Regions from separate parts of the Streptomyces luomodiensis genome, predicted to be linked through region 2. Evidence: riboswitches for the same ligand, from Rfam matches in the RefSeq annotation. Region 2 holds a riboswitch; each other region holds the start of a gene.
The links. A riboswitch is a leader RNA that binds a small molecule or an ion and turns the genes downstream of it on or off. The one in region 2 is predicted to bind cobalamin.
Positions count from the first base shown of each region.

Region 1: another riboswitch for cobalamin. It lies ahead of nicT (Nickel transporter NicT); the one in region 2 lies ahead of PS467_RS11125 (cobalamin biosynthesis protein).
Region 3: another riboswitch for cobalamin. It lies ahead of PS467_RS27190 (ribonucleoside-diphosphate reductase subunit alpha); the one in region 2 lies ahead of PS467_RS11125 (cobalamin biosynthesis protein).
Region 4: another riboswitch for cobalamin. It lies ahead of PS467_RS02730 ((2Fe-2S) ferredoxin domain-containing protein); the one in region 2 lies ahead of PS467_RS11125 (cobalamin biosynthesis protein).

Region 1 covers NZ_CP117522.1:8,964,282-8,969,182, reverse strand. Annotated here, with positions in the region: gene PS467_RS37750 (hydroxymethylglutaryl-CoA lyase-like TIM-barrel protein) at 1-177, shown strand, start outside; gene PS467_RS37745 (hypothetical protein) at 270-404, shown strand; gene PS467_RS37740 (hypothetical protein) at 542-1,048, shown strand; gene nicT (Nickel transporter NicT) at 1,094-2,212, opposite strand; cobalamin riboswitch at 2,211-2,412, opposite strand; gene PS467_RS37730 (PepSY-associated TM helix domain-containing protein) at 2,487-3,995, opposite strand; gene PS467_RS37725 (PE-PGRS family protein) at 4,233-4,901, shown strand, end outside.
Region 2 covers NZ_CP117522.1:2,593,421-2,598,321, forward strand. Annotated here, with positions in the region: gene PS467_RS11115 (inorganic phosphate transporter) at 117-1,451, shown strand; gene PS467_RS11120 (hypothetical protein) at 1,465-1,713, shown strand; cobalamin riboswitch at 1,904-2,055, shown strand; gene PS467_RS11125 (cobalamin biosynthesis protein) at 2,257-3,240, shown strand; gene PS467_RS11130 (cobyric acid synthase) at 3,237-4,844, shown strand.
Region 3 covers NZ_CP117522.1:6,441,437-6,446,337, forward strand. Annotated here, with positions in the region: gene PS467_RS27185 (ribonucleotide-diphosphate reductase subunit beta) at 1-215, opposite strand, end outside; gene PS467_RS27190 (ribonucleoside-diphosphate reductase subunit alpha) at 218-2,644, opposite strand; cobalamin riboswitch at 2,777-2,936, opposite strand; gene PS467_RS27195 (FGGY family carbohydrate kinase) at 2,974-4,482, opposite strand; gene PS467_RS27200 (histidine phosphatase family protein) at 4,632-4,901, shown strand, end outside.
Region 4 covers NZ_CP117522.1:622,683-627,583, forward strand. Annotated here, with positions in the region: partial or broken gene PS467_RS02715 (sarcosine oxidase subunit delta family protein) at 1-1,023, shown strand, start outside; gene PS467_RS02720 (sarcosine oxidase subunit gamma) at 1,013-1,606, shown strand; partial or broken gene PS467_RS02725 (FAD-binding protein) at 1,617-1,770, opposite strand; gene PS467_RS02730 ((2Fe-2S) ferredoxin domain-containing protein) at 1,967-2,356, opposite strand; cobalamin riboswitch at 2,400-2,575, opposite strand; gene PS467_RS02735 (potassium channel family protein) at 2,637-4,562, opposite strand; gene PS467_RS02740 (hypothetical protein) at 4,785-4,901, opposite strand, start outside.

The sequences.
Region 1 (4,901 bases), 6.4 Mb from region 2:
GCGGTGCAGCTGCTGGAGCTGGCCGGAGTGTCCACCGGAATCGACCTGTCCCGGCTCCTCGACACCGCCAACTGGCTGACCGACGAGGTCGGCGTCCCCGGCAAGGGCTTCGTCCGGCACACCGGCCCGGTGCCGGCCGGCGGCCGGCCGGCGGAGCCACTGGCCTTCACCTGGTGACGCCGAAGGGCGAACCGGGCCGGCTCCGCACGCACGGCCACGGCCCCTTCCGCGGGGCCGCCGCACATCAAGCTGATGACGATGGGGTACCGGTGCCCGGTCTGTACGCGGCCGGCGAAGCCACCGGCGGGCCGTTCCACGGCGACTGTCCCGGGGACGCCGCCCCCATGCGCGCCGCCGTGTTCGGCCGCGCGGCCGGGCGGACCGCCGCGGCCGAAGCCCGGTGACCCCACTCGGCAGCCGGCCAGCGCATCGTCCTTCCCGGATGGTGCGCCGGCCGTTGTCGGGTCGGGTCGAACCGTGCGGCTCTTGCGCTCGTCTCCCCACGGCGGTAATTCCGTGAGCAGGGGCGGAAGGAGACCTCATGGATCAAGGACTCGCGGCCTTGTTCGCCGGGTTGGTGGCCCTGCTGGGTGCCCTCATCGGCGGCGGTTTCTCGGCACGGGCGGCGCGGATCGGCGGCGAGAAGACCGTTCAGGCCGCACGCCAGCAGGTGGAGGACCAGGCGCGGGTGGAGTCCAAGCGATGGCTCCTCCAGGCCCGGCATGACGCCTATCAGGTGATCCTGAGCGCCACCGACGCGTACACGGACGCCCTCATCCAGCCGACGACGACGGCGGAGGTGGCAGAGGCGGCGCGGCAACGGTTCCGCTCGGCTCGGCTGCGGGTCGATGTGGTGGGTCCCGCGACCGTCCGAACCGCGGCCGACGAGTTGTCGCTGACCTGCGTCCAGGTGCATCGTGTCCTGGGGGAAGGGGAGCCCGTCGAGTCCTGGATGGCTCAGGAGATCGAGGAACGCCACCGCGCGTTCGTCAAGGCCGTCACCGCCGTGTACGCGTGGGAGCCCGACGCGGTGCACGAGATTCCGTGACGCCGGGACATGTGCCGGGCGCCGGGCCCATGGAAGGAGCTGGGGTCAGCCGCCGTCGGCGCGCGCGGTACGGACGGCCCAGCGCTGTTCGACCTTGGCCAGCCGCCAGTAGGCCAGCGCCGCGGCCCACACCACCACGAACAGACCGACGATGATGAAGCCCACGTTGTCCAGGTTCAGCGCCGAGATCCAGCCGGTGACGGCGTCCCGCAGTTCGAGCTTGTCGTGCAGGACGCTGATCAGCTCGATGGTGCCGATGAGGAAGGCGACCGCGATGGACAGACCCGTGATGGCGAGGTTGTAGAAGACCTTGCGGACCGGGTTGGCGAACGCCCACTGGTAGGCGACGTTCATGAAGGTGCCGTCGAGGGTGTCGAACAGGCTCATCCCGGCGGCGAAGAGCAGCGGCAGGCACAGGATGGCGTACCAGGGCAGCCCGGCGGCCGCGCCGCTTCCGGCCATCACCATCAGGGCCACCTCGGTGGCGGTGTCGAAGCCGAGCCCGAAGAGGAAGCCGAGCGGGAACATCTGCCCCGGCCGGGTGATGGACTTGGTGAAGCGGCCCAGGACGCGGTTCATGAAGCCACGCGCGTCCAGTTGTGCTTCCAGTTCCGTCTCGTCGTACTGTCCGGCGCGCATGGCCTTGAAGACGCGCAGGATGCCCAGCAGGGCCACCAGGTTGAGCGCGGCGATGAGGTAGAGGAAGGCGCCGGAGACCGTCGTGCCGACGGCGCCGAGCACCTGGTGGGTCCCGGAGTCCTCGTTGACCAGGGTGCCGGCCAGCTGGGCCCCGCCGGCCACCAGCGCGGCCAGGGCGACCACCACACCGGAGTGGCCGAGCGCGAACCAGAAGCCGACGGACACCGGCCGCTTGCCGTCCGCCATCAGCTTGCGGGTGGTGTTGTCGATGGCGGCGATGTGGTCGGCGTCGAAGGCGTGCCGCATGCCCAGGGTGTACGCGGTGATGCCCAGGCCGACGCCGAACGTCTTGGCGCCGACCTCGTAGTGATGGGGCGCCACGACCAGGAAGAGCAGGCCGAAGGCGACGGCGTGCAGGATGAGTATCACCGCCAGCAGCCCGGCGGTCCGGACGGTGTCCTCGCGCCGCCATCGCGATGTGGTGGGCAGGGTCATGCGATCACGCTCCAGCACCTCGTGGATCATCTCGTGAGATGCCGTGGCCGGTCTCCTGGCTGACGGGTCGCCGCGCCCGCCCCTGCCTTCCCGGCCGCCATGGGCGACCAGTGGCTCCGCGGCACGGTCCGACCGACCGCGGAACGGGACGGGAACTCCCCGATCACAGTGGCGAGGGCCGCTCCGGTTTCGCACCGGTCTTCCCGTACACCACGGCCCGCCAACTGTAGGGCCGGCCGGGCAAAAGCGGCAAGCCGGGAGGGGGCCCGATCCGGCCGGCCGCGGACGGCCGCCCGTGGCCGACTCAGGCGCCGGCCGCGCCGGCCCGTTTCCCACGCCGGTCGGCCAGGCGGCCGAGCGCGATGTCGATGACCAGGAAGGCGGCCAGCGGAATGCCGAGCAGCGGCAGGTAGTAGCCGAGCACCCCGATCGCGACGACCAGCGAGGCCAGGACGTACGACGGCACCTGACGCCAGGCGCCACGCGCGATGGGGCGGCCGAAGGCACCGGCCCGGCCGCGCTGCCACCACATCCGGTAGCCCCATACGATCAGGAAGACCAGGGCGAGCGCGAGGGCGGCCAGGGCGATCTGGTTGGGCAGCCCGAACAGGCTCCCCATATGGGCGTCGATGCCCCAGCGGGAGAGCTTGGCCAGCAGCGGATAGTCCTCGAACCGCACCACATCGGTGACCTGACCGGTCGTCGGATCGACGGCCGCCGCGTCCTGCTTCTCCGGCCAGCTGCGCTGGATCTGGCTGACGGTGTACGCGGTGCCGGGCCCGGCGGGCGGGACGATCTCCACCGGGTTGTCCAGGCCCTCGGCGCGGGCGGCCTCGAGGACGGCGTCGAAGCCGACATCGGCGGACGAGCCGCCGTGTCCCCCCGACCCGCCCATGTCCATGCCCTCCATGCCGTCCATGCCGTCCATGGAGCCGTGTCCGGCGTGTTCGCCGCCGACGGCGGAGCTGACGGCCGGCGTGGCCTGGCCGAGGGCGGCGCGCAGGTCGGTGACGTTCGCGCCCGCGTAGGTGGACCACGTCAGACCGGTCGCGGACAGGAAGAACAGCCCCAGCGCCGCCCAGACGCCGACCGAGCCGTGAAAGGACATCGCCCTTCTGCGCCCCGCGGCGGAGCGGTCCGGGAACGCGGTCGCGCGCAGCTTCCGCTTCACCGGGCCCGTGCGGCGGCGGGCGAGCCACAGCACCAGCCCGCCACCGGTGATCACCCACAGCCAGCTGGCGGCGAGTTCGCTGTAGAGCCGGCCGGTGTCGCCGAGGTGCAGATTGCGGTGCAGGTCGTCGATCCATGTGCGCAGCGGCAGCGCACCGCTGGTGCCGTACTGCTCCAGCGCGCCGCGCACCTCACCGGTGTACGGGTTCACGAAGACGGCCAGCTTGTGCTCGGGGTCGACGCCCTTGACGCCGGAGAGCAGCACCCGGGTCGTCGCGCCCGCCTCCGGTGAGGGGCGGATCGCGCTGATCTCGCCCTCGGGGTGGGCCTTGCGGGCGGCGGCGATCTGCTGGGAGAGGGGCAGTTCGCTCGTACCGGCCGGGACCCGGAGCTCATGGTCGTAGACGATGTTCTCGGCCTGGGTGGAGGCCGCGTACAACAGCCCGGTCACGGCGGCGACGAGCAGGAAGGGCGCGACGAGGACGCCCGCGTAGAAGTGCAGCCGCAGGACCAGCGGGCGCAGGCCCGACCAGCCGCGCGGGCCGCCGCCCAAGTCCGCTGTCCGGGGCGCGGCGCCGGGCGGCGGCGCGTCCGGCGGCGGTGTTCCGTCCTCGGTGTCGGGGACAACGGGCTCGGCGGACATGGGAACTCCTGGGTCGGGGCCGGTGACCGGTCGGCCGGAGCCGTACCGGTCCAGTAGTCGGGCCTCCGGAGACAGGAGTTCCGGAGCGGAGGCGTGACGCGCACCACAGAGTGTGGTCGAACGGGTGGCCGACGGGAACCTCTCGTGCGGGAGCTGGCCGAAAGTGTGTCCGCCGCACACCTCGTACGGCACCCGGCCGTCCGGCGTTCCCGTCCCGCTGAGACGATGAGCGGCGTCATGGATGCGGGGCAGATGCTCAGAACGGTGCGGGCCGCGGTGTTCGCGGTGGTCTGTGTGCTGCTCGCGGCCCTGGGACACGTGGTGACATCGGGTGTCCCGGTGCCCTTGCCGACCCTGCTGGGCGCCTTGGCGGCCGCGGTCGCCGGTGCGTGGTGTTGTGCCGGCCGTGAGCGCGGCCCGGTGGCGGTGGGGTTGCTCACCGTGGGCACACAGGCGGCGCTGCACACCGCGTTCTCGTTCGGCCAGGCTGTGGACGGCGGCAGTGGGTCCGGGCCGTCGCTGTCCCGGCGCTGGGCCGACCTCCTGCTGTGCGGACCGGGGCGGGCCCCGCTTGCCGAGGGCGACGCCGCGCGGGTGGTCCGGGACGCCGGGCTGGGCGGGTTGCTTCGGGACGCGGCCCCCGCCATGGCGGAACACGGGCATGCCGACGGCGGGATGACGGCCGGTCATATGGCCATGACGGTGCCGTCCATGGCGCATGACGGCATGCACGGAACCATGTCCGGCATGCTCGCCGCACACCTTCTGGTCGCCGTCCTGAGCGCGTGGTGGCTGTGGGGCGGCGAGCGCGCGGCCTTCCAGTTGGCGCGCGCGGCGGCCATCCGGTTGTTCGCCCCGCTGCTCGTCGTCTTCGGCGTCGTCATTCCCGACGTCCTGCCGTCCGCC
Region 2 (4,901 bases):
TATTAGCACGCCCGCAACCACGTCATCCCCACGCCTGACTCAGTTCATCTTCCGTTCACCATGCTTCCCTACGTTCACCGAGGCACTACCGACCTTCGAACTGATTGACCGGGTGTATGGAACACATCACGCTTCTCATCGGGATCGTGATCGTCACGGCCTTGGTGTTCGACTTCACGAACGGCTTCCACGACACGGCCAACGCCATGGCCACCACCATCTCCACGGGAGCACTCGGTCCCAGGGTGGCAGTGGCGATGTCGGCCGTCCTCAACCTCGTCGGCGCGTTCCTGTCCGTGGAGGTGGCCAAGACCATCTCCGGCGGGATCATCGATGAGGATTCCGGTATCCGACCCGAAGTGATCTTCGCTGGACTGGTCGGCGCGATCCTGTGGAATCTGGTGACCTGGCTCGCCGGACTCCCCTCCAGCTCCTCGCACGCCCTGTTCGGCGGCCTCATCGGCGCCACCGTGGTCTCCGCCGGCCTGGACGGGGTCAACGGCGACGCGATCGTCATGAAGGTCCTGATCCCCGCCGTCGCCGCGCCGGTCGTGGCCGGCATCGCCACGGTGGCCGCCACCCGGCTCACCTACCGGCTCGGCCGCGACCGCGCCCCGGAGGACACCGCGAAGGGCTACCGCGCCGGGCAGATCGCCTCGGCCGCCCTGGTCTCCCTGGCCCACGGCACCAACGACGCCCAGAAGACGATGGGCGTGATCACCCTGGCGCTGGTCACCGGAGGCGTGGTGGCGCCCGACTCCGACCCGCCGCTGTGGGTCATCGTCTCGGCGGGCCTGGCCATCGCGCTCGGCACCTACCTGGGCGGCTGGCGCATCATCCGCACCATGGGTAAGGGCATCACCGACATCCAGCCGCCGCAGGGCTTCGCCGCCCAGACCGGCGCCGCGACCGTCATCCTCGCCTCCTCCCACCTCGGCTTCGCGCTGTCCACCACCCAGGTCTGCTCCGGCGCCGTCATGGGCGCGGGTGTCGGCCGTAAGGGCGCCGTGGTGCGCTGGTCGACCGCGGGCCGCATGGTGATCGCCTGGGTGCTGACCCTGCCGGCCGCCGGTCTGGTGGCGGGTGGCGCCGCGCTGCTGGCCGACCAGGGGAACGCGGGGATCACGGCGGTCGCCGTGCTCGCCGTCCTGGCCTGCGGGGCGATCTGGGCGCTCTCGCGCCGCAAGCCCGTGGACCACACCAACGTCAACGAGGTCGGCAGCCAGGAGCCGGTCGGCGCCGTCACGGCCGCCCTGCGGTCCGTGGCCCCGCCGCCCGCGGGTCCGGTGGCGCCTGCCGGCCCGGCGGATTCCGCTTCCGTTTCGGCAAGCTCCGAGGTCCCCGAGGTCTCCGGGAAGACCGGGGGAACCGCCTCCGGGACCGGCGCCCCGGAGACCACGTCCGAGAACATCCCCACGCCCGCCGCCGCGGCGAGCAGCACCACCCCGTAAGGAGCCGGCAAACATGGACATCGACTGGGCGGCACTCGGCCAGGTCTTCGGCGTCAGCCTCGTGGTGACGGTCGGCATGGTGGGCGTCTTCACCCTGGGTATCGTCGGGACGTCCCGCAAGACGCGGCCGGAGCAGGGCGACACGGCCGCCGTGCCGGGTGGTGCGGCCGACGCCTCCGCGCTCGCGCGCACCGGCGCGTACGCCTGTTTCGCGGTGTGCGCCGCGGTCGTGGCGTACGGCATCTATCTGATCGTCGGCTGAGGACCCCACCCGCGTCCTCATCGACCCACCGGCCGCCGGACGGTGGCGCTGACCAGCGCCGTCCCTCCGGCGGCCGTTCCGTGTGCGGCGGTCGCTGTGGGCCTCGGCACACTCGGGCGTCCTGGGTCATATGCGAGTTGACGGCCATTCGCGGCCCATGGTGGACTTCCCGAGCCAAACGGCGGCAGGAGAGGAAGCCGGTGAGAATCCGGCGCGGTCCCGCCACTGTCACCGGGGAGCGCCCTCCCATCGCCTGCATGGGGTCACGGCTCATCCGTACGGTTCGTTCCGTGCACGGGCTGGAAGACCGGGAGGGCCGCGGATCCGGGAGCCAGGAGACTCTCACCGCCGGTCACGTCGAACCAGGGCGAGGACCCTGAGTGAGGACAAACCGCCATGCCCGGCACCGCCACGCCGCCAGCCCCCTCGGTCCACTCCGGCTGCCCTGTCTTGCCCACCCGTCTTGTCCTTACCAGCCGCACCGGCTGCTCGGTCGGCTCGGTCGGCGTGTCCCCGCGCCGGGGCATGACGGCGGCCTGACGGATGGCTGCCGACCACGCCTCCTTCGCGTGCGGCGCGGCCCTCGGCTTCCTCGCTGATCTTGCCGTGGGCGATCCGCGCCGCGGCCACCCGGTGGCCGCTTTCGGGCGCGCCGCCGCGGCCGCCGAGCGCCGGCTGTGGCGTGACCACCGCGGTTACGGGGCCCTGCACACCGCGTTGTGCGCGGGCGGCGCGGCCGCCGGTGCCGCGCTGCTGACCCGCGCCGTACGGGCCCTGGGCGGCCGCCGCGGCGCGCAGGCGGCGCTGACCGCTGCCGCCACCTGGGCCGTGCTGGGCGGTACGACGCTGGGCCGTGAGGCACGGGCCGTCGGCGGGGCGCTGGCCGCGGGCGACCTCGAGGGCGCCCGGGAGCGGCTGCCGCATCTGTGCGGCCGCGATCCGCAGGCGCTGGACGGGCCGCAGATCGCCCGCGCGGTCGTCGAATCGGTCGCCGAGAACACGTCCGACGCCGTCGTGGGCGCGCTGGTGTGGGGGGCCGTGGGCGGGGTGCCGGGGCTCATCGGCTTCCGCGCCGTCAACACCCTGGACGCCATGGTGGGTCACAAGTCGCCGCGCTACCGGCGGTTCGGCTGGGCGGCGGCCCGTGTGGACGATGTGGCCGGCTGGCCCGGTGCGCGGCTTACGGCGGCCATGACGACCCTCGCGGGCCCCGATCCGCGCGGCGCGTGGCGCGCCTGGCGGCGCGACGGCCGGCGCCATCCGAGCCCCAACGCGGGACCGGTGGAGGCATCCTTCGCGGGGGCGCTCGGCGTACGGCTGGGCGGCACCCTCGCCTACGGCGGCCGGGTCGAGCACCGGCCGGTGCTCAACTCCGGCGGGCGGCCGGTGGCGGCGGCCGACATCGAGCGGGCGATACGGCTGTCGCGGCGCGTCGGCCTCCTGGCGCTCGGTGTGTCCGTGGCGGCCCGGCCGGCCGTCCGGGCGTTGACGGGGCGGCCGCGGGCCGCTGGAAGGGGCGGTGGATGAGCGGGATACGCGGTAAGGGCGGCACGGGCGCTCCCGGGGCACGGGGCGGGGGGCTGCTGGTCGCGGGTACGACCTCCGACGCGGGCAAGAGTGTCGTGACGGCCGGGATCTGCCGGTGGCTCGCCCGTAAGGGCGTCAGCGTGGCGCCCTTCAAGGCGCAGAACATGTCGCTGAACTCCTTCGTGACCCGGGAGGGGGCGGAGATCGGGCGGGCGCAGGCCATGCAGGCGGCCGCCGCGCGCGTCGAGCCGAGCGCGCTGATGAACCCGGTCCTGCTGAAGCCGGGCGGCGACCGCAGCAGCCAAGTGGTGCTGCTGGGCAAGCCGGTGGGCGAGATGAGCGCCCGCGGGTACTTCGGGAAGTCCGGGGCGCCGTCGTCCGGGGAGAGTCCGTACGCGGGGGGCAGGGAGGCGCTGCTGGGGACCGTCACCGAGTGCCTGGAGGAGCTGCGGCGCACCCATGACGCGGTGATCTGCGAGGGCGCGGGCAGTCCGGCCGAGATCAATCTGCGCCGCACCGACATCGTCAACCTGGGGCTGGCGCGGGCCGCGGGGCTTCCGGTCGTGGTGGTCGGGGACATCGACCGCGGTGGCGTCTTCGCGTCCTTCTTCGGCACGACCGCGCTGCTGTCGGCGGCGGACCAGCGGCATGTGGCCGCCTATCTGGTGAACAAGTTCCGCGGCGATGTGAGCCTCCTGGAGCCCGGTCTGGAGATGCTGCGCGACCTCACCGGCCGCCCGACCGTCGGGGTGCTCCCGTTCGCCCACGGGCTGGGGATCGACGAGGAGGACGGGCTGCGGGTGTCGCTGCGCGGCGCGGTGCGGGAGAGCGTCGTGGCGCCCCCTTACGGTGCGGACGTGCTGCGCGTCGCGGTGGCCGCCGTGCCGCTGATGTCCAACTTCACGGACGTGGACGCGCTGGCCGCCGAACCGGGTGTGATCGTGCGGTTCGTGGACCGGCCCGAGGAGCTGGCCGACGCCGATCTGGTGGTGCTGCCGGGCACCCGGGGCACGGTGCGGGCGCTGGAGTGGCTGCGGGAGCGCGGGCTCGCCGAGGCGATCGCCCGGCGGGCCGCAGAGGGCCGTCCGGTACTGGGCATCTGCGGCGGTTTCCAGGCGCTCGGGGAACGCATCGAGGACGAGGTCGAGTCGAAGGCCGGGACGGTCGCCGGGCTCGGGCTGCTGCCGGTAAGGGTGCGGTTCGCGGCCGAGAAGACCCTGGCCCGGCCGGTGGGCGAGGCGCTCGGTGAGCGGGTGGCGGGCTACGAGATCCACCACGGGGTCGCCGAGCTGCTCGACGGGGCCGACGAGCCCTTCCTGGACGGCTGCCGGGTGGGCTCGGTGTGGGGCACGCACTGGCACGGCTCGCTGGAGAGCGACGGCTTCCGGCGGGCGTTCCTGCGGCGGGTGGCCGACGCGGCGGGCCGGGCGTTCGTCCCGGCGCCGGACACCCGCTTCGGCGAGCTGCGGGAGGAGCAGCTCGACCGTCTCGGGGACCTGATCGAGGAGCACGCCGACACCGACGCGCTGCTGCGGCTCATCGAGGAGGGTGTGCCGGACGGGCTGCCCTTCGTCCCTCCGGGAGCGCCGGGGGGAACGGCGTGACGACCCGACACACCGACACCGACCGCCCATCCACCCCAGGAGGTATCGCCGCGTGAC
Region 3 (4,901 bases), 3.8 Mb from region 2:
TCGCCGGTAGCGAAGAAGGCGACCAGACGGCCGATCAGATGCTGTTCACCGGGGGAGAGTTTGGCGAGGTCGGCGATGTCCGAGTGGAGGTCGACCTCCTCCACGGTCCAGGTGTTCTTGATCGCGTCGCGGTAGCGGTCGTAGAACCGCGGGTACCGCATCGGCCGCAGGGTCAGTTCGAAGCCCGGGTCGAGCAGGTTCTTGGTGTCACTCATGGTTACTGGCAGGCCTCGCAGGACTCGGGGTTTTCCAGGGAGCAGGCGACGACCTCGGGGTCGGCGGGCGCCTGCTGGGCGGGGACGGGGGCAGGGGCAGGGGCGGTGGCCGCGGCCCCGCCGCGTGCGCTCTGGGCGATCCGGGTGGCCGGACGCGAGCGCAGGTAGTACGTGGTCTTGATGCCGCGCTTCCAGGCGTACACGTACATCGAGCTGAGCTTGCCGATGGTCGGCGAGGCCATGAAGAGGTTCAGCGACTGGCTCTGGTCCAGGTACGGGGTGCGCGCCGCCGCCATGTCGATCAGGGCGCGCTGCGGGATCTCCCACGCCGTGCGGTACAGCTCCCGTACGTCGGCGGGCACCCAGGCCAGGTCCTGGACCGAGCCGTTGGACTCGCGCAGCGCCTCCCGGGTCCGGGCGTCCCAGACGCCCAGCTTCTTGAGGTCGTCCACGAGGTAGGAGTTGACCTGGAGGAACTCCCCGCTGAGCGTTTCGCGCTTGAAGAGGTTGGAGACCTGCGGCTCGATGCACTCGTAGACGCCCGCGATGGAGGCGATGGTCGCGGTCGGCGCGATCGCCAGCAGCAGCGAGTTCCGCATCCCCGATGTCGCCATCCGGGTGCGCAGCGCCTGCCAGCGCTCCGGCCAGGTGACTACCGCGTCCGGGTAGTGGTCCGGGTGCAGCACACCGCGTGCGGTGCGGGTCTCGGACCAGGCGGGGAGCGGGCCGTGGCGCTCGGCGAGCTCACAGGACGCCTCGTAGGCGGCAAGCATGATGCGCTCGGAGATCCGGGTGGACAGCTCCTTGGCCTCGGGCGAGTCGAACGGCAGCCGCAGCCGGAAGAAGACGTCCTGGAGCCCCATGAGGCCCAGGCCCACCGGACGCCAGCGGGCGTTGGAGGCCCCGGCCTCCTGGGTGGGGTAGAAGTTGATGTCCACCACGCGGTCGAGGAAGGTCACGGCGGTGTGGACGGTGGCGTCCAGGCGCTCCCAGTCCATCTGCCCGTCCGCGCCGAGGTGCGCGGCGAGGTTGACCGACCCGAGGTTGCACACGGCGGTCTCGCCGTCGTCGGTGACCTCCAGGATCTCGGTGCACAGGTTCGAGGAGTGGACGACCCGGCCGGGCTCGGCGGTCTGGTTGGCGGTGCGGTTGGCGGCGTCCTTGAAGGTCATCCAGCCGTTGCCGGTCTGTGCGAGGGTGCGCATCATCCGGGCGTACAGCTGGCGGGCCGGGACCCGCTTGACCGCCTTCCCCTCGGCCTCGGCCTTCCGGTACGCGGCGTCGAACTCCTCGCCCCACAGGTCCACCAGCTCGGGGGCGTCGGACGGGGAGAACAGCGACCAGTCGGCGTCCGCCTCGACCCGGCGCATGAACTCGTCCGGGATCCAGTGGGCGATGTTGAGGTTGTGGGTGCGGCGGGCGTCCTCGCCCGTGTTGTCCCGCAGCTCCAGGAACTCCTCGAGGTCCGCGTGCCAGCTCTCCAGGTAGACGCAGGCCGCGCCCTTGCGCCGGCCGCCCTGGTTGACGGCGGCCACCGAGGCGTCGAGCGTGCGCAGGAACGGCACGATGCCGCCGGAGTGCCCGTTGGTGCCCCGGATCAGCGAACCGCGGGCCCGGATGCGGGAGTAGGACAGGCCGATGCCGCCCGCGTGCTTCGACAGCCGCGCCACCTGGTGGTAGCGGTGGTAGATGGAGTCCAGCTCGTCCAGCGGGGAGTCCAGCAGATAGCAGGACGACATCTGGGGATGCCGGGTGCCGGAGTTGAACAGCGTGGGGGAGCTGGGCAGGTACGACAGCGTGCTGGTGAGCCGGTACAGCTCGGCCACGTCGTCCAGGGCCCGCTCCGAGAGGTCCTCGGCGAGCCCGCAGGCCACGCGCAGCAGGAAGTGCTGCGGGGTCTCGATCACCTGGCGGGTGAGCGGGTGGCGCAGCAGGTAGCGGCTGTAGAGGGTGCGCAGTCCGAAGTAGCCGAAGCGGTCGTCGGCCCCGTCGGCCAGGGCCCGCTCCACCAGCGCGTCCAGCCGCCCGGCGTGGGTGGCGGCGAACTCCGCGGTGGAGTCGGCGATCAGGCCCTCGCGGTGGCCCACCGCCACGGAGCCGGAGAAGGAGACCGCGCCCTGCCCGGCCGCCTCCTGGGTGATGGTGACCGCCAGCAGCCGCGCGGCCAGCCGCGAGTACTCCGGTTCCTCGGCGATCAGCCCGGCCGCCGCCTCGGTCGCGAGGGTGCGCAACTCCGCCTCGTCCGAGCCGGGATGGCGGCCGCGCAGGGCGGCGGCCGCGACCTTTCCGGGGTCGGTGGCGGGCAGGTCGGCGGTGAGGCCGGTGAGGGTCCGCAGCAGGGCGGTCCCGGGCGCGTCGCCCGCTGCCCGGGGAACCGCTGCCTGAGAATCCGCCTGTTCTGAAACCGGATCGGCGGGCGCGATGGTCACTGAAGTGCTCTCCCTCGCTCGGCTGGGGCCGCGAGGGGGGCGATGGGCGCGCGGGCATGCCGGTGCCGCACTCCTCGTACGCCGGGCACACCACGCAGCGTCCATCGGCCCAACCCACGAGGCCGGGGGACGTGTTCTGAACGGCCGTCGGCAGGTGCTCGGACTCATGGGTACGCCGCATAAGCGCACACATACACCGTTGCGGGACAGTTCCGGATTCGCACCGGATTCCCCTGCGGCGACAGCGAGCATGAGCATACATCTTGTGTCGGCCGGCGCACGTGCCCCCACATGTTGTGTCGGGAGGTGCGGAGTTTCGTGCGAATGTGCTAGTGCGTTCCGTAGGCGGCCCATGACCTGGGGCCCGTCGCGCGCCATCCGCCGAGCGCCTCGTCGAGCCGGGCGCGGTAGCCGGCGTAGCCGTCCTCGAAGAGCTCGCGGAGGTCCGCGCGGGGTTCGACGGTGCGCGCGTCGGCCTGCCAGCGCTCCGCGTCGACCGGGTCGCCGAGGGCCCGCCAGGCGACCGCCACCGCGCCCCGCGCACCCACCTCGGGCTCGTTCGGGATGCGCACCGGGCGGCCGATGACATCGGCGAACAGCCGGGCCCACGCCGTGGACCGGGTGCCGCCGCCGCACAGCGCCAGGCTCGCGGAGAGCCCGGCGGCCTCCAGGCAGTGGCGTGCGGCGTAGGCGACGGCTTCGCAGACCGCGCGGACCGCGTCGGCGCGGGTGGCGCCCAGCGTGAGCCCGTCCAGCCGCCCCCGCGCGGCGGGTTCCACGAACGGCGCGCGCTCCCCGGCGCCGGACAGGAAGGGCAGGGCGGTCACGCCGTTGGCGCCGGGCGGTGCGGCCTCGAGTATCGCGTCCAGCTCGGCCGTGGTCGCGCCGGTGAACTCCAGCACCCACTCCAGGGCCGCGGTGCCGACCATCGCGGGCATGGCGCGCAGCCAGCGGTCCGGATCGGGGGTGCACAGCCACATCCCCGCCGGATCGCCGGCCGGGTCGATCCGCGCGCTGTCGGTGAGCACCTGGCTGGCCAGGGTGGTGCCGACGATCAGCAACCCGTCGCCCACCTCGCACACCCCGCTGCCGATGGCGCAGGCCGGGAGGTCGTACGGGCCCGCCGTGACCGGCAGCCCGGCCGGCAGTCCCAGCAGCCGCGCGCCCGCCCCGTCCAGCCGCGCGACCGCGCCCGGGGCGGCGGGCGGCGGCAACAGCCGGGCGTACGCGGCGATTCCGCACACGTCCAGGGCCTGGGTCACGTACTGACGGGTGGTCACGTCCAGGAACGGCAGTGAGGCGTCGGAGGCGTCCACGCCGATGACGCCGGTCAGCCGCTGGGCGACCGCGTCCACGCAGTAGCCCGCGACCTCGGCCCGCGCCAGGGCCTCCGGCTCGTGCTCGGCCAGCCAGGCCAGCAGCGGGGCGTGGCAGCCGGGGAACACCCCCGAGCCGGTGAGGGCGTACAGCGCCCGCAGGGTGCCGTCCTCGCCCCAGCGGGCCACGGTGTCGCCCGCCCTGCCGTCCATCCAGGAGATCGGCGGACGCACCGCCCGGCCCGCCGCGTCCCGCAGCCACATGCCGTCCCCCTGGCCGGTGAGCGCGAGTGCGGCCGGGGGGCCGGGGAGGGCGGCGGCGACCTCCCGGCACACCTCGCCGACCGTGCGCAGCACGTCCTCCAGGTCCTGCTCCACCCGGCCGCCGGGCAGCCGCTCCAGCCGGCTGGGGCGGCTCGCGGAGGCCACCGCCCGGCCGTCCCGGCCGAAGGCCACGGCCTTGGTGACGGAGGTGCCGACGTCGACTCCGATGATCACGTCGTGGGCGGCGAGGACGCGCATGGGTGGCCTTCCTTCCGGCGTGCTTCGGGGTGTGCTTCCGGGCTCTCGGGTGTGCTTCGGGGCGTGCTTCGGCGTTTCATAACATGGGCGATGCTAGATTTAACATCTACAACTTGATCAGACAATGCCCGACACAGGGGAGGCCCCGGATGAGCGCCCGACTGCTGCTCGTACGTCACGGCGAGACCGTGTGGCACGCGGAGAACCGCTACGCCGGCACCTCCGACATCGACCTGACCGAACGGGGGCATCGCCAGGCCCGCGCGCTCGCCCGGTGGGCCGGGCGGCGCGGCGCGGACGCGGTGGCCTGTTCCCCGCTGAGCCGCGCCCGGCGGACGGCCGAGCCGGCGGCGCGGGCGCTGGGCCTGGTGCCCGAGGTGATCGAGGACCTGCGCGAGCTCGACTTCGGCTGGGGCGAG
Region 4 (4,901 bases), 2.0 Mb from region 2:
GCGATGATGGACGGCTCCACGCTCGGCACGATCGATGTGCAGGGCCCGGACGCCGGTGTACTGCTGGACCGGCTCTACACGAACATGATGAGCACCCTCGCGGTGGGCCGGATCCGCTACGGCGTGATGTGCGGCGTCGACGGCATGGTCATCGACGACGGCACCGTGATCCGCGTGGCCGAGCGGGAGTTCCTGCTGACCACGACCACCGGCAACGCGGCCAAGGTCCTGGCCTGGATGGAGGAGTGGCTCCAGACGGAGTGGCCCGGCCTGCGCGTGCACCTCACCTCGGTCACCGAGCACTGGGCGACCATCCCGCTGGTGGGCCCCCGCTCCCGCGACGTCCTGGCCCTGGTGGCGCCCGGCCTGGACGTCGGCAAGGCCGCGTTCCCGTTCATGTCATGGCGCGACGCCACCGTCGCCGGTGTCCCGGCGCGGGTGTGCCGCATCAGCTTCTCCGGTGAACTCGCCTACGAGATCAACGTCCCCGCCTGGGACGGCCTCACGGTGTGGCAGGCCCTCCTCACGGCCGGCGGCCCGTTCGGCATCACCCCGTACGGCACCGAGACCATGCACGTGCTGCGCGCCGAGAAGGCGTACCCGATCATCGGGCAGGACACCGACGGCACCATCACCCCGCAGGACCTGGGCATGTCGTGGGTCGTGTCCAAGAAGAAGCCGGACTTCATCGGCAAGCGGTCCTTCACCCGTGCGGAGAACCAGCGCGAGGACCGCAAGCAGCTGGTGGGCCTGCTGCCGGCCGACGAACGGGTCCTGCTGCCCGAAGGCGCCCAGATCATCGCCACCAGCAGCGTTCCCCAGCCGCCGGTGCCCATGCTGGGCCATGTCACCTCCAGCTACCGCAGCGACGCCCTCCGGCGCACGTTCGCCCTGGCCCTGGTGCGCTCGGGAACCCGGCGCATCGGCGAAACCCTCTACGTCCCGCTGGATGGCCGGACCGTCCCGGTGACCGTGACCGACCCCGTGCTCTTCGACAAGGAGGGAACTCGCCGTGACGGTTGAGACGTCCACGCGTGTCAGTCCCCTGTCCGCGTGGCAGGACCGCCTGGCGCGGCTGCCGGCCGGGCTGCGGGTGCGGGAACTGCCCTTCCTGACCCAGCTCACCCTGCGGGTGGAGCCGGGCGGTGCCGCGGCGAAGGCCGTCGAGGCCGCCCTGGACACCGCCCTGCCGGGCCCGGTGCGCGCCGAGTCGTCGGGCGACGTCACGGTGGTGTGGCTGGGCCCGGACGAATGGCTGCTGGTGGCCCCCGACGGCCGGCGGCACGAGCTGCTCACCCGGCTGCGTACGGCCATCGGGGAGGAGTTCGCCACCGTCACCGACGTCTCGGCGCAGCGCACCACGCTGGCCCTGTCCGGGCCTCTCGTCCGCACGGTGCTGGCCCACGGCTGTGCCATCGATCTGGATCCGCGGGTGACACCCGTCGGCGCCTGTCCGACCACACTGCTGGCGCGGGCCCCGGTCACCCTCGTGGTGCGCGCGGAGGGGGCGTCCGCCGTCTGGCTGCTGGTCCGCTCGTCCTTCGCCTCCTACCTGGCCACCTGGCTGCTCGACGCCTGCACGGAATACCGGGGAGGCGCTGGGTGAGCGGCCCGGTTCAGGTCGCGGTCGCGGCCGCCGCGGCCCGGCCGGCGGCGCGGCCCGAGAACAGGCAGCCGCACGAGGAAGGTGCCCTCCAGGGAGCGGTAGCCGTGCACTCCGCCGCCGCCGAAGCCCGACACCTCGCCGGCCGCGTACAGGCCGGTGACCGGCGGCTGATCCCGGCGGGGGAGGCGGAATTGTCTGTGGGGTTCTCCATGGGCTGCCTTCCGGAAGGGGGGTTCGAAAGGGTGCGGGAGACACGAGGGGGTTGCCGCGGCGGCAACGTGTTACCGACGGTAGCCCAGAGGGTGCGGGGCCGCCAGAGTCCTGTCCCAGGAGCGATGCGGTGTCCCGGAGCGCGGCCGGTCAGCCCCCGCCGCCCGGTGACGTCCCGGGCGAGGCGCGCCGCTGCCGCGGGGTGAAGGTGTACAGGTCGAGGATGTCGGGCAGCGGTGCGACACCGGGGCCGCCCGCCCGGATCCAGGCCGCGATGTCCTCGGTCGCGTCCGGGTCGTTGACCAGGCCGAGCCACACCGGCCTGGCGCCGGCGGCGCGCCCGGCGGCCGACGGCTGCACCACGATCACATTGGCCTGATCGCACACGTCCAGGCACCCGGAGACGCGCACGGGCGCCTCCTGCCCCAGGCGCGCGGTCTGCGCGGTGTGGTCGATCCCGGTCACCTTGGGGCTGCCGCAGCAGCAGTCCCGGCACATGGTCACCCGGCACGGCACCGGGTCGCTCGGCCCGTTGGGCATGGCGCATCGCCCTCCTCCGGGGAAGTCCGCCCCGGTTGCGTCGAGGAGGCGACCGCGTGAGTCTCCTGGCTCTCGGGTCGATGCTCGTCCCGGCCTTCCCACCCGCGTGCGGGCAGTGGCCTGTTCGGGATCCGCTCGCCGATCACAGTGGCGGTACCGCGCCGGATTCACACCGGCTTCCTCGTTCCGCCGTCGCCCATGTCGCCCGGCATCATCCCATCCCGGGCTCCGCCATGCCACGGGACCCCCGCCGCGGCCCCGGGCGAGGGCGATGGGCAGGTCAGTTCCGGCGGACCGGTGCGCCCGCGAGCAGTTCGGCCAGGCCCTGGCGGGTGGCCGCCAGCACCACGCGGTCCTGTGGCCGCAGGACGTAACCGGGGTGCAGGTCCCACACCAGGGCGGGTTCCTGGGCGACGCCGTCGTGCGAGGGTGCCGCGGCGAGGTCGCGCTGCCGGTCCGCGGGTTCCGCCGCGTCCAGTGCGATCACCCGCCAGGCGCCCGGCGCGAACGCCTCGGCGACGGTACGGCCCTCCAGCCGCGGATGTCCGGCCACATGCAGGGCGGCGAAGAGCAGCACCCTGCGCTCGATCGGTATGGCACCGAGGACCTGACGCCCCATCATCGCCCCGGCGAAGGCGGGCGCCGCCAGGGAGGAGACGCTGCGGCTGCGGGTCAGGGCCTGCGGATGGGCCGCGCGCAGGGTGCGGTAGACGGCGGTGGCGAAGCCGTCGTCGTACAGGCGCAGCGCCACCCGCAGACGGGGTTTGACCGAGCGGGCGTACAGCGTCGCCTCCAGGTTGGTGGTGTCCACGCTGGTCAGGGCCAGCAGGGCATGGGCTCGCTGGATCTTGGCGGCCTCCAGGACGCCCTCCTGGGTGACATCGCCGACCACGGTCGGCACCCCCAGCTCGCGGGCCAGCGGGATGCCACGCGCACCGGGGTCCTCTTCCACGCACACCACGGGGATGTCCATCTCCCGGAGTCTGGCCAGCACACGGGTGCCGATTTTGCCGAGTCCGAGCAGGACGACATGGCCGGAGAGGCCGCGTGGCGGGCGGCGCAGCGTGGAGGCGGTGCGGAAGGTGCCCAGCGCCTCGAGCGCGGCGGCCACCAGGACGGGCAGCAGGAGCAGTCCGGCCAGCCCGGACAGCAATTGGACGATCTTGCGTGCGGTCGGCTCGTCGAGCGCCGGATCGTCGATGGCCAGCACGTCCAGCACCGTCAGGTAGGCCGCGCGGAGCAGACCGACCCCGGTGACCTGCCAGGAGACGAGGGTGAGCGCGAGCACGGCGGCCGCCATTCCGGCGACGGACCAGCGCAGCCGGCGGGAGAACAGCGAGGCGAGCGGAAGTCTGCGGCTGCCCAGCCGGCGTGGCGGCAGTGGCGGGCCGATGGCGGAGATGGCCTCGAGCACCACCGTGTCGCGGCCGGTGGCGGCGGCGACCTCCGCGTCGCCGGGCAGCAGCATGGGCCGCTCGTCCCCGCTGCTGTCCGAGCCCTCACTGCCGCCGGGGTCGCTGGTGGTGGACGACAGCAGGGCGAGGGTGCACAGTCCGGGGCGGGCGACCTCGTCCGGGCCGGACGGGCTGCGCTCGGCCGCGCGCAGCAGCAGCCCGTCGGCCTGGAGCACCTTGCTGGTGCCCGCGACGGCGGTGGCCGCCAGGGCGGGGGCCACGGTGTCGGCGTCCGACAGCACGGTGGTGGTGGCGTCCAGCTCCGCGGCGTCGATGCCGGGGTCGGCGACCCGTGCCGCCTCGTCGAGGAGTTCCTCCAGGTGCTGGCCGAGTTTGCGGTTGTAGAGCCGGATGACCAGCCGCAGCCGGGGGTTGAGGCGGCGGGCCCGCAGCGCCGCGTGGATGTTGGTCTCGTCGTCCTCGTGGACCAGGGCGAGCGCCGTCGCCTGTGCCGCGCCCGCCTCGGTCAGCACCTCGTCGTCCAGGTCGGGGGCCTCCATGACCCGCACTCCCCCGTCCGAGGCGGTGTGGTCGGTGGTCTGCCGGGGCACCGGGACCCGGCCGACCGCCGCGGTGAACCGGCCGAAGAACGCGGAGGTGCGGCCGCCGGACCGCCATCCCACCGTCCCCCGCCCGGTGGGGTCGGCCAGGGGGACACCGCCCGGGATGACGACCGTCACCCGCGCCCGGTAGACGTCGTGGAGCTCGGCGGCCAGGCGGTGGGCGAGCGCGTCGTCACCGCAGACGACCATGTGTGCCGCCCCCGAGGGGGACGGCGGGGTGGAGGTGGAGAACACGACGGCGAAGCCCCCCGTTGGTCCATGGTGTTCGTTGATCAGCTCCGGGCGGGGTACGACGGCCACAGGCGTCCGGCGGCCGGCGCGTCCGTCCCGGCGGTCATGATCAGACCGTACCTGGTGGACGGTTGCGGGGAGTTGGCCACGGGCGCGGGACGGTCCGGGCACCCCGGCCCCTCACTCCCTGGCGGCTCCGCAACGCGCGCAGCGGTCGAAGGGGGCGGTGTCCTGGATCGCGCCACATGCGGCGCAGACCTTGTCCAGCCAGCAGGCGGACTCCCCGCCCTCGGGCTC